DNA from 2 places in the Nonomuraea sp. NPDC050328 genome. Region 2 is predicted to be linked to the other one. Evidence: riboswitches for the same ligand, from Rfam matches in the RefSeq annotation. Region 2 holds a riboswitch; the other holds the start of a gene.
The links. Region 2 has a riboswitch for thiamine pyrophosphate ahead of ACIBG7_RS40685 (purine-cytosine permease family protein). Riboswitches for the same ligand answer to the same signal wherever they lie in the genome.
Positions count from the first base shown of each region.

Region 1: linked by a shared signal. The riboswitch ahead of ACIBG7_RS09790 (FAD-dependent oxidoreductase) and the one ahead of ACIBG7_RS40685 (purine-cytosine permease family protein) in region 2 are both predicted to bind thiamine pyrophosphate.

Region 1 is NZ_JBITIW010000002.1:780,444-785,934, forward strand. Features, by position in the region: gene pknB (Stk1 family PASTA domain-containing Ser/Thr kinase) at 1-1,484, opposite strand, end outside; gene ACIBG7_RS09780 (thiazole synthase) at 1,553-2,335, opposite strand; gene thiS (sulfur carrier protein ThiS) at 2,328-2,528, opposite strand; gene ACIBG7_RS09790 (FAD-dependent oxidoreductase) at 2,528-3,688, opposite strand; TPP riboswitch at 3,678-3,789, opposite strand; gene ACIBG7_RS09795 (NAD(P)/FAD-dependent oxidoreductase) at 3,815-4,975, shown strand; gene ACIBG7_RS09800 (Rv2175c family DNA-binding protein) at 5,006-5,380, shown strand; gene thiE (thiamine phosphate synthase) at 5,358-5,491, shown strand, end outside.
Region 2 is NZ_JBITIW010000016.1:150,164-155,654, reverse strand. Features, by position in the region: gene ACIBG7_RS40695 (PAS domain S-box protein) at 1-797, opposite strand, end outside; gene ACIBG7_RS40690 (methylated-DNA--[protein]-cysteine S-methyltransferase) at 889-1,407, shown strand; gene ACIBG7_RS40685 (purine-cytosine permease family protein) at 1,382-2,716, opposite strand; TPP riboswitch at 2,707-2,819, opposite strand; gene ACIBG7_RS40680 (rhodanese-like domain-containing protein) at 2,842-3,165, opposite strand; gene ACIBG7_RS40675 (DNA-formamidopyrimidine glycosylase family protein) at 3,176-4,054, opposite strand; gene ACIBG7_RS40670 (LCP family protein) at 4,090-5,367, opposite strand.

The sequences.
Region 1 (5,491 bases), on a different contig from region 2:
TGGGTGCCGGTCTTGACCCGCTCGCCGGCCGGCGGCCGGGACTCCAGCACCTTGCCCCGCGCGACCTGCGGGTTCTCCACCCGGCGCACCTTGCCGACCTTGAGCCCGGCCTCGGCCAGCATGACCCGCGCCTGCTCCTCGGTCATGTCGCGCAGGCCCGGCACGGTCACCAGCTTGGGCCCGAGCGAGGGCACCAGGGTGATCGTGGACGCCTCCTCCACGGAGGTGCCGGCGACCGGGTCGGTGGACAGCACCAGGCCCGCGCCGACCTTCCCGTCGTGCCGGCCCTCGGCCAGCTTGACCTTGAAGCCGCGCGAGACGATCGCCCGCTGCGCCGCCTCGACCGGCCGCCCGAGCAGGTCGGGCACCTGGACGTAGGTGGGCTGCGCGAAGAACCACGCGCTCACCCCGACCGCGCCCACCATGATCACGGCCAGCACGATCAGGAACCAGCCCGCGCCCTTGCGCTTGGCCGGGCGGGGCTCGGCGGGCACCTCGGCCCGCGGCTGGATGAGCGTGTGCGACGGGCTCAACTGCGGCGTCGTGCCCGGCCCGCCGGGCTGCAGGTGCTGCCCGGTCGCCGGCGGCGCCGACAGCCCCACGCCGCTGCCGGGCATCGAGGCATGGCCCATCGACCCGTTCGGCAGCGACGCGTGCGGCATCATCCGGTGCGCCTCGACCGCCGCCACCAGCATCGCCGAGGCGTCGGCGTAGCGGGAGGCGGGCTCGTGCCCGGTGGCCTGGCCGATCAGCGCGTCGATCAGCGGCGTGCCGGTGGGCGGCACCGTCTCGTGCACGTGCTTGTAGGCGACCGCCATCGGGGTCTGCCCCTCGTACGGCTGCCGCCCCGTGATCAGCTCGAAGAGCATGATCCCCGACGCGTAGACGTCGCTGCGCACGTCCGCCCCGCCGGTCGTCACCTGCTCCGGCGACATGTAGCCGATGGTGCCGATCATCATCCCGGTGCGCGTCTGGTTGGTCGCCTCGATCGCGCGGGCCAGCCCGAAGTCCACCACCTTGACCCGGCCGTCGTCGGTCAGGAGCACGTTCTCCGGCTTGACGTCACGGTGCACCATGCCCGCCTGGTGCGCCGAGCCGAGCGCGGCCAGCACCGGGATCATCAGCTCCAGCGCCTCGCGCGGCGCCAGCCGGCCCCGCTCGCGCAGGATGTCGCGCAACGTCTTGCCCGGCACGTACTCCATCGACAGGTACACCACGTCGCCGTCGGTGCCCTGGTCGAAGACGTGCACGATGTTCGGGTGCGACAGGCTCGCCACCGACTTGGCCTCGCCGATGAACCGGCGCACGAAGGCCGGGTCCTCGGCCAGCGAGCGGTGCATCACCTTGAGCGCGACCGTGCGGTCGAGCCGGACGTCCAGCGCCAGGTAGACGCTGGCCATGCCGCCACGGGCGATCCGGGACTCGACGCGGTAGCGCCCGTCGAGTAGCCGCCCGACGAGGGGGTCCGCAGTCGTCGTGTCCACACGCCGAGTTTACGGGCGATTTGCCACCGCGAGGGTTTGACCGCCCGAAACCGATGCTGGATTGACTCTCACGGGGTTAGCGGGGACGAGGCGTGGGCATGGTGCCGCCTCGGGATGCGCCCGGCCAGCCGCGCCTGCCGCCCGGCCTGGACCGCCGCGCGCATGGCCGAGGCCATCAGCTCCGGCCGCTGCGCCCGGGTGACCGCGGTGGCCAGCAGGACGGCGTCGCAGCCCAGTTCCATCGCCAGCGCCGCGTCGCTCGCCGTGCCGATGCCCGCGTCGAGGATCACCGGCACCCCGGCCGCCTCGACGATCAGCTCGATGTTGTGCGGGTTGCGGATGCCGAGCCCGGAGCCGATCGGCGCGCCCAGCGGCATCACCGCCGCGCAGCCCGCCTGCTCCAGCCGCCGGGCCAGCGCCGGGTCGTCCCCGATGTACGGCAGGACCACGAAGCCGTCGGCGACCAGCCGCTCGGCGGCGTCGAAGGTCTCGATCGGGTCGGGCAGCAGCGTGCGCTCGTCGGCGATGACCTCCAGCTTGACCCAGTCGGTGCCCAGCGCCTCGCGCGCCAGCCGCGCGGTCAGCACGGCCTCACCGGCGGTGAAGCAGCCCGCGGTGTTGGGCAGCACCTTGATGTCGCGCTTGCGCAGCACGTCCAGCACCGAGCCGCGGGCGGCCGGGTCGAGCCGCCGCATCGCGACCGTGGTCAGCTCCGTGCCCGAGGCGGCCAGCGCCTGGTCGAGCACCTCCAGCGACGGCGCCCCGCCGGTGCCCATGATCAGCCGGGAGCCGAACCGCTCGCCGGCGATGACCAGCTCGTCCGCCGCGAGGTCCGGCGTGCCCTCAGCCACCCTGCACCGCCGTCAGCACCTCGAGGCGGTCGCCGTCGCCGAGCGCCGTGGACTCCCACGCGCCCCGCCGTACGACCTCGTCGTTGACCGCCGCGGCGACGCCGGTGGTCTGCTCCGTCAGCGTGCGTACGGCTTGCGCCACGGTCGTGCCCTCCGGCACCTCACGCGCGGCGCCGTTGATCGTCACCTTCATCAGAACCTTCCCGGCGAGCACAACGCGGCCAGCTCGCTCTCCTCGCCCTGGATGATCGCGGCGGTGAGCGGGGCGAGCAGCACCCCGCCGCGGTGGTGCCCGGTGGCCAGGGCCAGGCCCGGCTCCGGCGCCGGGCCGATCAGGGGCAGGTTGTCGGGCGTCCCGGGCCGCAGCCCGGCCACGCACTCGACCAGCTCCAGCTCGGTGACGCCCGGCACCAGCTCGCGGGCGTCGCGCAGCAGCTCGTAGACGCCGCCCGCGGTGACGCGGGTGTCGAAGCCCAGCTCCTCCTGCGTCGCGCCGACCACCAGCTCGCCGTCGCCGCGCGGGACGAGGTAGACGGGGTTGCCGTGGACCAGGCCGCGCACGCAGCGGGTGAGCAGCGGCTCGGGGGAGCGCAGGCGCAGGATCTGGCCCTTGACCGGCCGGACCGGGACGTCGTGCAGCGCGCCGCTCCAGGACCCGGCGGCCAGCACGACCCGCTCGGCCTCCAGATCCTCGGGCCCGCCGTCGAGCCCGCCGCCGAAACCGCCGTCGAATCCGCCGTCGAATCCGCTGCCGGGCCCGCCGTCGGATCGCGCCAGCCGTACGCCGTGGACGCGGTCGCCGGAGCGGAGGAGAGCCTCCGCGCGGGCGGCCACGAGCGGCACGGAGAGCCGGGTCAACGCGGCCAGCAGGGCGCGGGTGAGCCGGCGGGGATCGACCCAGGCGTCGCCGCCGGCCAGCAGGCCGCCGCGCACCGAGGGGGCCAGCATGGGCTCCAGCCGCCGGCACTCGCGCCCGGTCAGCCGCTCGACCGGCAGCCCGAGCCCGGCCATGAAGGCGGCCAGCTCGTCGAGCGCGGCCAGGTCGTCGGCGTTGAAGGCGACGTCGAGCGTGCCGTCGGTGCGGTAGTCGAGCAGCGCCGCCCAGTCGGGTTCGCCGAGGTCGGCGGCCAGGTCGGCGGCGAACTCCGGCCAGCGGCGCAGCGAGGCCGAGCCCAGGCGCAGCAGCGCGGTCTCGGTGTAGGCGGTCTCGCTGACCGGGGCCAGCATGCCGGCCGCGGCGTGGGAGGCCCCGGCGCCCGGAGCGGGATCGACGACGGTGACGGGACGCCCGGTGCGGGCCAGCCGCCAGGCGACGGCGAGGCCGGCGACGCCCCCGCCCACGATCACATCCATGTCCGCTCCCTTCGCCGGCATGATCCGGATCAGGTGTCTGCGGTCGAAGGCCGCCAGCCTTCCTCTCAGCCCGGTGCAGCCGGACTCCCGCGCGTCTTGCGGCTCCAGCCTACTAGGGTCGGAGCCGTGAATCATGTCGTGGTGGTCGGCGCGGGCCTGGCCGGGGTACGCAGCGTGGAGGCCCTGAGGGGCCGTGGGTACGAAGGCGGGATCACCTTGCTGGGGCAGGAGCGCCACCGGCCCTACGACCGGCCACCGCTGTCGAAGGCGGTGCTGCTCGGCGAGACGGACCGCACCTACGTGGACGTCGACCTGGAGGCGATGGAGGTGGACTTCCGCCCCGGCGTGGCCGCCAAGGGCCTGCGCGAGGGGGTGGTGGAGACCACCGAGGGCGAGTTGCCCTTCGACGGCCTGGTGATCGCCACCGGCGCCGACCCGATCCGGCTGCCCGGCGACGGGCCGCAGCACGTGCTGCGCACCATCGACGACGCCCTGCTGCTGCGGGCCACCTTCGTGGCCGGGGCGCGGGTGGTCGTCGTCGGCGCGGGCTGGATCGGCGCCGAGGTCGCGACCGCGGCCCGCCGCGCCGGATGCGCGGTGACCGTCGTCGAGGCCGGCCGGGCCCCGCTGGCGCACGCCGTCGCGCCCGAGGTGGGAGAGCGGATCATCCCCTGGTACGACGGCATCGACCTGCGGCTCGGGGCCATGGTGAGCGAGGTGGACGAGGGCGGCGTCCGGCTGACCTCCGGCGAGTTCCTGGACGCCGACGTGGTCGTGGCGGGCATCGGCGTACGGCCGGCCGTCGAATGGCTCGCCGACGCCGACATCGACCTGCACAACGGCGTGGTGACCGACGAGCACCTGCGCACCTCGATGCCCGGCGTGGTCGCGGTCGGCGACTGCGCCGCGTGGTGGTCGCGCCGCTACGGCCGCCGGCTGCGCGTGGAGCACTGGGACACCGCCCTGGGCGCCCCCGAGGTGGCCGCCGCGGCGCTGCTCGGCCAGGACGAGGTCTACGACCCGGTCCCGTACTTCTGGTCGGAGCAGTTCGGGCACATGGTCCAGTTCGCCGGCGACCCGCAGGAGGCGCGGCTGCTCTACCGCGGCGAAGGCGAGCCGAAATGGACCGCGTGCTGGCTGACCAGCGATGATCGCCTCGCCGCGATTCTCACCGTCGACCGGCCGCGCGACCTCGTCCAGGGCCGCCGGATCATCGAAGCGGGACAGCATCTTGACGCGGCGCTGCTGGCGGATTCACAGGTCCCCCTACGAGACTGTGTAGTTTGAGCAAGGACGGCGTGTGGTAGTTGTGGTGTCGTGACGCTCTCTGTTGCACAGATCGACCGGGACACCGAGCAGCTCGTTGACGAGTGGCTCACGCTCCCCGAAGTGGCCAAGCGGCTCGACCTTTCGATCGGCCGCGCCAAGCAGCTCCTCAAGGACCACAAGCTCCTCGGCGTGCGCCGGGGCAGCGGCGGTCCGCAGGTGCCCGCCGTCTTCCTCGACGGCGGCGAAGTGATGAAGGGACTGCCCGGCACGCTCACCGTGCTCCTCGACTCGGGATACGACGACGTCGAGGCTCTGCGCTGGTTGTTCACCCCCGACGACTCGCTCCCCGGCTCGCCCATCGAGGCGATCAGGGCCGGTCGTCACACCGAGGTCAAGCGACGTGCCCAGGCCCTCGCTTTCTGACGCTCGGCTCTACCTCTGCACCGACGGCCGCCGCGACCGCGGTGACCTCGCCGACTTCCTCGACGCCGTGCTCGCCGGCGGCGTCGACATCGTGCAACTCCGGGAAAAAGG
Region 2 (5,491 bases):
AGCAGCTCCAGCTCGACATGCCCGGGCTTGCGGTCGGCGAAGAGCGCGTACAGCCCGCCGTACGGCCGGCCGCCCACCGCCGCCAGGCCGAGCGCGATGGTGTGCAGGCCGGGCAGCTCGGCCCAGATCAGGTCGTCGAGGTGGTGGCTCTCCAGGAGCACGGTCTTGCCGGTCCGCATCAGCTTGCCGACCAGGCTGGCGTTGAGGTCGGCCGTCGAGCCCTTGAGGTGCTCGGGCAGCCGGTGGGAGGAGACCAGCCGCAGCCGGTCGCCCTCGATCAGCACGAAGCCGCCCGCGTCGGCGCCGGTCAGCTCGCTCAGGCTGGCGGCGATCCGGTCGAGCACCGCGGGCAGCTCCAGCGCGGCGTTGATGTCGCCGACCACGTCGGTCAGCTTGCGCACGAGCTGCGCCCGGCGCGCTCCGCGGCTGCGCGCGGCGATGTCGTCACGGACCAGGTGATGGACGCACACGTACCCGACCACCGAGGCGCCCTGGCACAACGCGCTGGTGTCCACCCGCAGGTCGAGCAGGGTGCCGTCGCGCCGGAAGCGTTTGGTGCGCAGGGAGACCTGCCCGCCCGTCCGCACCCGCTCCAGCACCGCGTTGTGCTCGGCGGTCAGCTCGCCCGGCACGATCGGGGCGCGCCGTCCCACCAGCTCCTCGGCGCTCCAGCCGAACAGCCGCTCGGCGGCCGGGTTCCAGGCCAGCACGGTCTGGTCGCGGTCGAGCGCCACCACGGCGTTGGGCGAGCTGGCGAGCACGGCCTCTGCCAAGCTGTCGTCCCAGTCGCCACTCACCTCTCCATAGTGCCGACGTCACGGGCGCTCCGCAGGCCGATCCGTCCGATACGCTGCGCTCACCATGTCAGACCTGGACGCACTGCTTAGAGTGACCTCTCCCGACTATCGGGGCGAAGGCCCGCCCGACATCGCCTTCGGCACCTACGACGGCGCGGTCGGCCGGCTGGTGCTGGCCGTGACCGCGCGGGGCGTGGCCTCCTGCGGGTACGAGGACGAGCACGTCGTCTTCGAGCGGCTGAGCCGTACCGCCGGGGGGTCGATCGGGCCGGACGCGCGCCGGCTCGACCCGGTGCGGCGCGAGCTCGACGCCTACTTCTCCGGGCGGTTGCGCGCCTTCACCGTCACCGCCGACCTGCAGCTCGCCACGCCGTTCTCGCGGACCGTGCTGCAGATGGTGGCGGCGGTGCCGTACGGGAGCACGACCACGCGTGCGGAGCTCGCCGAACGCATCGGGCGGCCCCAGGCGCTCCATGCGATCAGCAACGCGCTCAGCACCAACCCGGTCTGCGTGATCGTGCCGTGCCACCGGGTGGCCGACGACGGCGGCTACGCGGGGGGCGCAGCCGCCAAGCGGCATCTGCTCACCGTCGAGAACCGAGCCCGATGAGCCAGGTCACCAGGGCCGAGACGACGAAGGCGCCCAGGGCCGCGCTCATCCACGGCTGAGGGGTGAAGCCGATCGCCTCGCGGGCGCCGTTCCAGATCGCCGCCCACCACGCCACCTTCGGCGGCGCGGCCAGCATCCACCAGGTGACGAAGCCGAGGACCCACGGCACGACCATGAGCCAGCGGCTCGGCGCGTCGTCGGCGGTGTTCCAGCGGGCCCGGCCGCCGAGCAGGAAGTAGTCGACGGTCAGCACGGCGAACATCGGGACGAAGACGGCGCCGATGATGCTGAGGAAGGCGCCGTAGGAGTTGACGTCCACGACCAGGGCGACGCCGATGGTCAGCACGCCGATCGCCACGGACAGGATCCGCCGGTCCACCTTGGGCAGCAGGTTCTGCAGGGACATCGTGGTCGAGTAGTTGTTGGCGAAGGACTGGTCGGTCTCGCGCAGCACCAGGATGCCGAAGAAGAACGCGCCCAGCGGGGCCGCGACGAACGGCGCGAACACCGCGGTCGAGTCGGCCAGCACCGCCTGGTGCCCGGCGATGGCCACCGCGTAGACGCCGATCACCAGGCAGGCCACCTGCGCCAGGCTGTAGCCGATCACCGCGCCGCCGAAGGCCGCGCCGCTGGAGCGCGAGTGCCGGGCGAAGTCGGCCGCCACCGGCACCCAGGAGATGGACAGCGCGATCACGAAGTCGACCGCCGGGACGAAGGCGTCCCACGTGCCGGAGACCGGCGGCGCCTCGCCGACCAGCACCACCGCGAACCACACCGTCGAGATGATCACGCCGGCGGTCACGACGCGACGGATCAGCCGGATCGCGCCGAGCGGGTAGATCGTCAGGACCACGGTGAGCACCCCGGCCACGATCACCCACACCGCGTACGGCACAGCCGTCCCGAAGATCGCCTGGGCCCCCTTGGAGATCACCCAGAGCTCGAACGCGCCCCACCCGAGCATCTGGATGACGTTGAGCAGGGTCGGGACGTACGACAGCTTGGCCCCGAACAGCCCGCGCAGCAGCACCATGGCCGGCCGCCCGGTCTGCGCGCCGGGCACCGCGGCCAGGCCCACCATGGCGGTGCCGATCAGGCTGCCCACCACGGTGGCGGTGATCGCCGCGGGCACGCTCAGCGGCGTGCCGCTGACCAGCGGGTCGATCATGAACAACGCGAAGGCGAACCCGAGCAGGCTCATGCCCAGGTTGGCCCAGAACGCGCTCTGGTCGAGCACCCCCAGGACCTTCGGGGGCGCCTCGTCCAGCGTCAGCGGCACTTCTGCATGGGGATCGGCGACATGCGCCATCACACACTCCCTACGCCGGCATTACCCGGACAGGTTCATGCGGTCGGCGACAGCGGTAGTCGCCCTCTCAGCCTGGTTGCCCCAAGCTCCCGCGGGTCTGAAATTTTCGACCGGATTATGTCACATCAGGCCACGAAAGGGGATTGCCCGGTCTCGCTGACCATCTCCCGGCCGGCGGCCTCCCACGCCTGCATGCCGCCTTCGACGTTGACCGCCTTGCGGCCGATGTGGTTGAGCCAGGCGGCGGCGTTGTAGGAGCGCCCGCCGATCCGGCAGAGCACGTAGAGCGTCTGGTCGGCCGGGACCTCCTCGACCCGCATCTGCAACTCGCCCAGGGGGATGTGCACCGCGGCGGGGGCGTGGCCGGCCACCCATTCGACCTGCTCACGCACGTCGAGCAGGTAGGCGTCGGCAGGCACCTCGCGGGCCTGAATCTCGGGAACCGTCATGCCCACCAGGCTACTTGAGCAACTTGCTCATCCGCCGGTCCGCCAGGGGCTTGCCGCCGGTCTGGCAGGTGGGGCAGTACTGGAGCGAGGAGTCGGCGAAGGAGACCTCGCGGATGGTGTCGCCGCACACGTCGCAGGGCTCGCCCGCCCGGTTGTGCACGCGCAGGCCGGACTTCTTCTCCGCCTTGAGGTCCTTGGCCGCCAGGCCGTGCGCCCGCTCCACCGCGTCACGCAGGGTGGTGACGATGGCCTCGTGCAGGTCGGCGACCTGGGCCTCGGTCAGCGACGAGGCGATCTTGAAGGGCGACATCCGGGCGGCGTGCAGCACCTCGTCGGAGTAGGCGTTGCCGATGCCGGCGATCACCTTCTGGTCGCGCAGCAGGCCCTTGATCTGGGTGCGGGAGCCGCCCAGGATCTGCTGGAGGGCCTGGACGGTGAAGGCGGGGTCGAGCGGGTCGGGGCCGAGGGCGGCCACGCCCGGCACCTCGTCCGGATTTTTCACCACGTAGACGGCCAGGCGTTTCTGCGTGCCCGCCTCGGTGAGCTCGAAGCCCGGCGCCAGGCCCAGCTCGTTCGGCGACAGCCGTACCCGCACCGCCAGCGGCCCCTTGCCGGGACGGACCGGTTTCGCGCCCGAGAGGTCCTCACGCCAGCGCAGCCAGCCGGCCCGCGCCAGGTGGATGACCAGGTGCAGGCCGTCGCAGTCGAGGTCGAGGAACTTCCCGTGCCGGGACACGCCGGTGATCTCCAGCCCGCCCAGCGCCGTGACGGGCGGGTCGAAGGTCTTCAGCGCCTGGAAGGCGACGACGTCCACGCCGAGGACCGTGTGGCCGACGGCCCGGTCGCGGAGGAACTCGACGAGAGATTCCACTTCGGGTAGTTCCGGCATGCGTCCAGAGTACGGTCCACAGGCTGTGGACAACGTCAGCCCGCGCTGAGCAGGTCCTTCGGCACCGGTTTGTCGTCGGCCAGCGCGTCGAACAGCCGCAGCGCCTTCTCCCTGTCCCACTTGACGCCCTCGCCGCCGCCCACCTGCTCGACGCCGCCGAACGGCACGACCGTGGTCACCGGGCTGTCGCCCATGGCCAGGCCGAGCGAGAGCAGGTCGAACGCGCCGGTGCCCTCGGAGACGTCGACCGAGTCGGTCGCCGCGGTGGCCAGCGGGATGGCGGTGAACGGGTTGATCAGCACGCCCGGGCTGGCGGCCTTCTTGACCACCGCGCCGAGGAACTGCCGCTGCCGCTTGGTCCGCTCGAAGTCGGGCAGCGCGCCGTTGTAGCGGGTGCGCACGTAGCCGAGCGCCTCGCCGCCGCTGAGCACCTGCTTGCCCTTCTTGAGCTTCAGCCCGGCCTTGGGGTCGTTGATGTTCTCGCTCACGTTGATCTCGACGCCGCCGACCGCGTCGACGATGCCGACGAACCCGGCGAAACCGATCTCCATGTAGTTGTCGATCCGCAGCCCGGTCGCGCCCTCGACGGTCCGCACCAGCAACTGCGGCCCACCGCCCTTGATCGCGTCGGAGTAGGCGGCGTTGAGCTTGTTGCGGCCGTTGCCGGGGATGGTGACCGCCGAGTCACGCGGGAGGCTGACCAGCGTGGACCGGCCGCCGCCGTCGGGGACGTGCAGCAACATCATCGAGTCGGTGCGCCGGCCGACCGCGCGGCCGGTGGCCAGCTTGCGGCGCTGCGCCGCGGTCAGGCCCTTGCGGCTGTCGGAGCCGACCAGCAGCCAGTTGGTGCCCGGCCCGTCGGCGGGACGGCCCTCGTAGTCGTCGAGCACGCCGGCGATGGTGTTGATCCGGCCGTCGATCCAGAAGAACCCGACCACCGCCAGCACCAGCAGCACGGCCAGCAGGCCGGCCAGCACCCCGCCGACGATCTTCCAGCGGAAACGGAAGCCGCCGCCGGTCCTGGGGCCGCGCGGCGGCTTGGGGCCCTTCGGCGGCGGCGCGGGCGAGTTCAGCGGACGCACCGGGCTCTTCCCCTCCCGCACCTTGCCGTAGACCTTGGAGCGGCCCTTCGGCTGCTCCTGCTGCTGCTCGTAGGCCGCGGTACGCGGCGCTGGGGGTTGCTCGTGCCGCGCGGTGGGTGCCACGCTCCCGGGCAGCGGATGTGCGGGCACGCCTCGCGGAGCGCCCTGGCCCGGGAGCGGGCGGCGGTCCTGCGGTGAGCGGACCGCCCGCGTTCGGTCGTCCTCGGACATGCTGGTCTGTTCCTCCCCCTTGCTTGCATTAGACGCTACGTCGCCTCTTTGACCATCGCAGACAACCGGCCAAGGTTTTCCTAGGGATAAGTACGCACAGCGACCCTCGGAAACAATCACACCT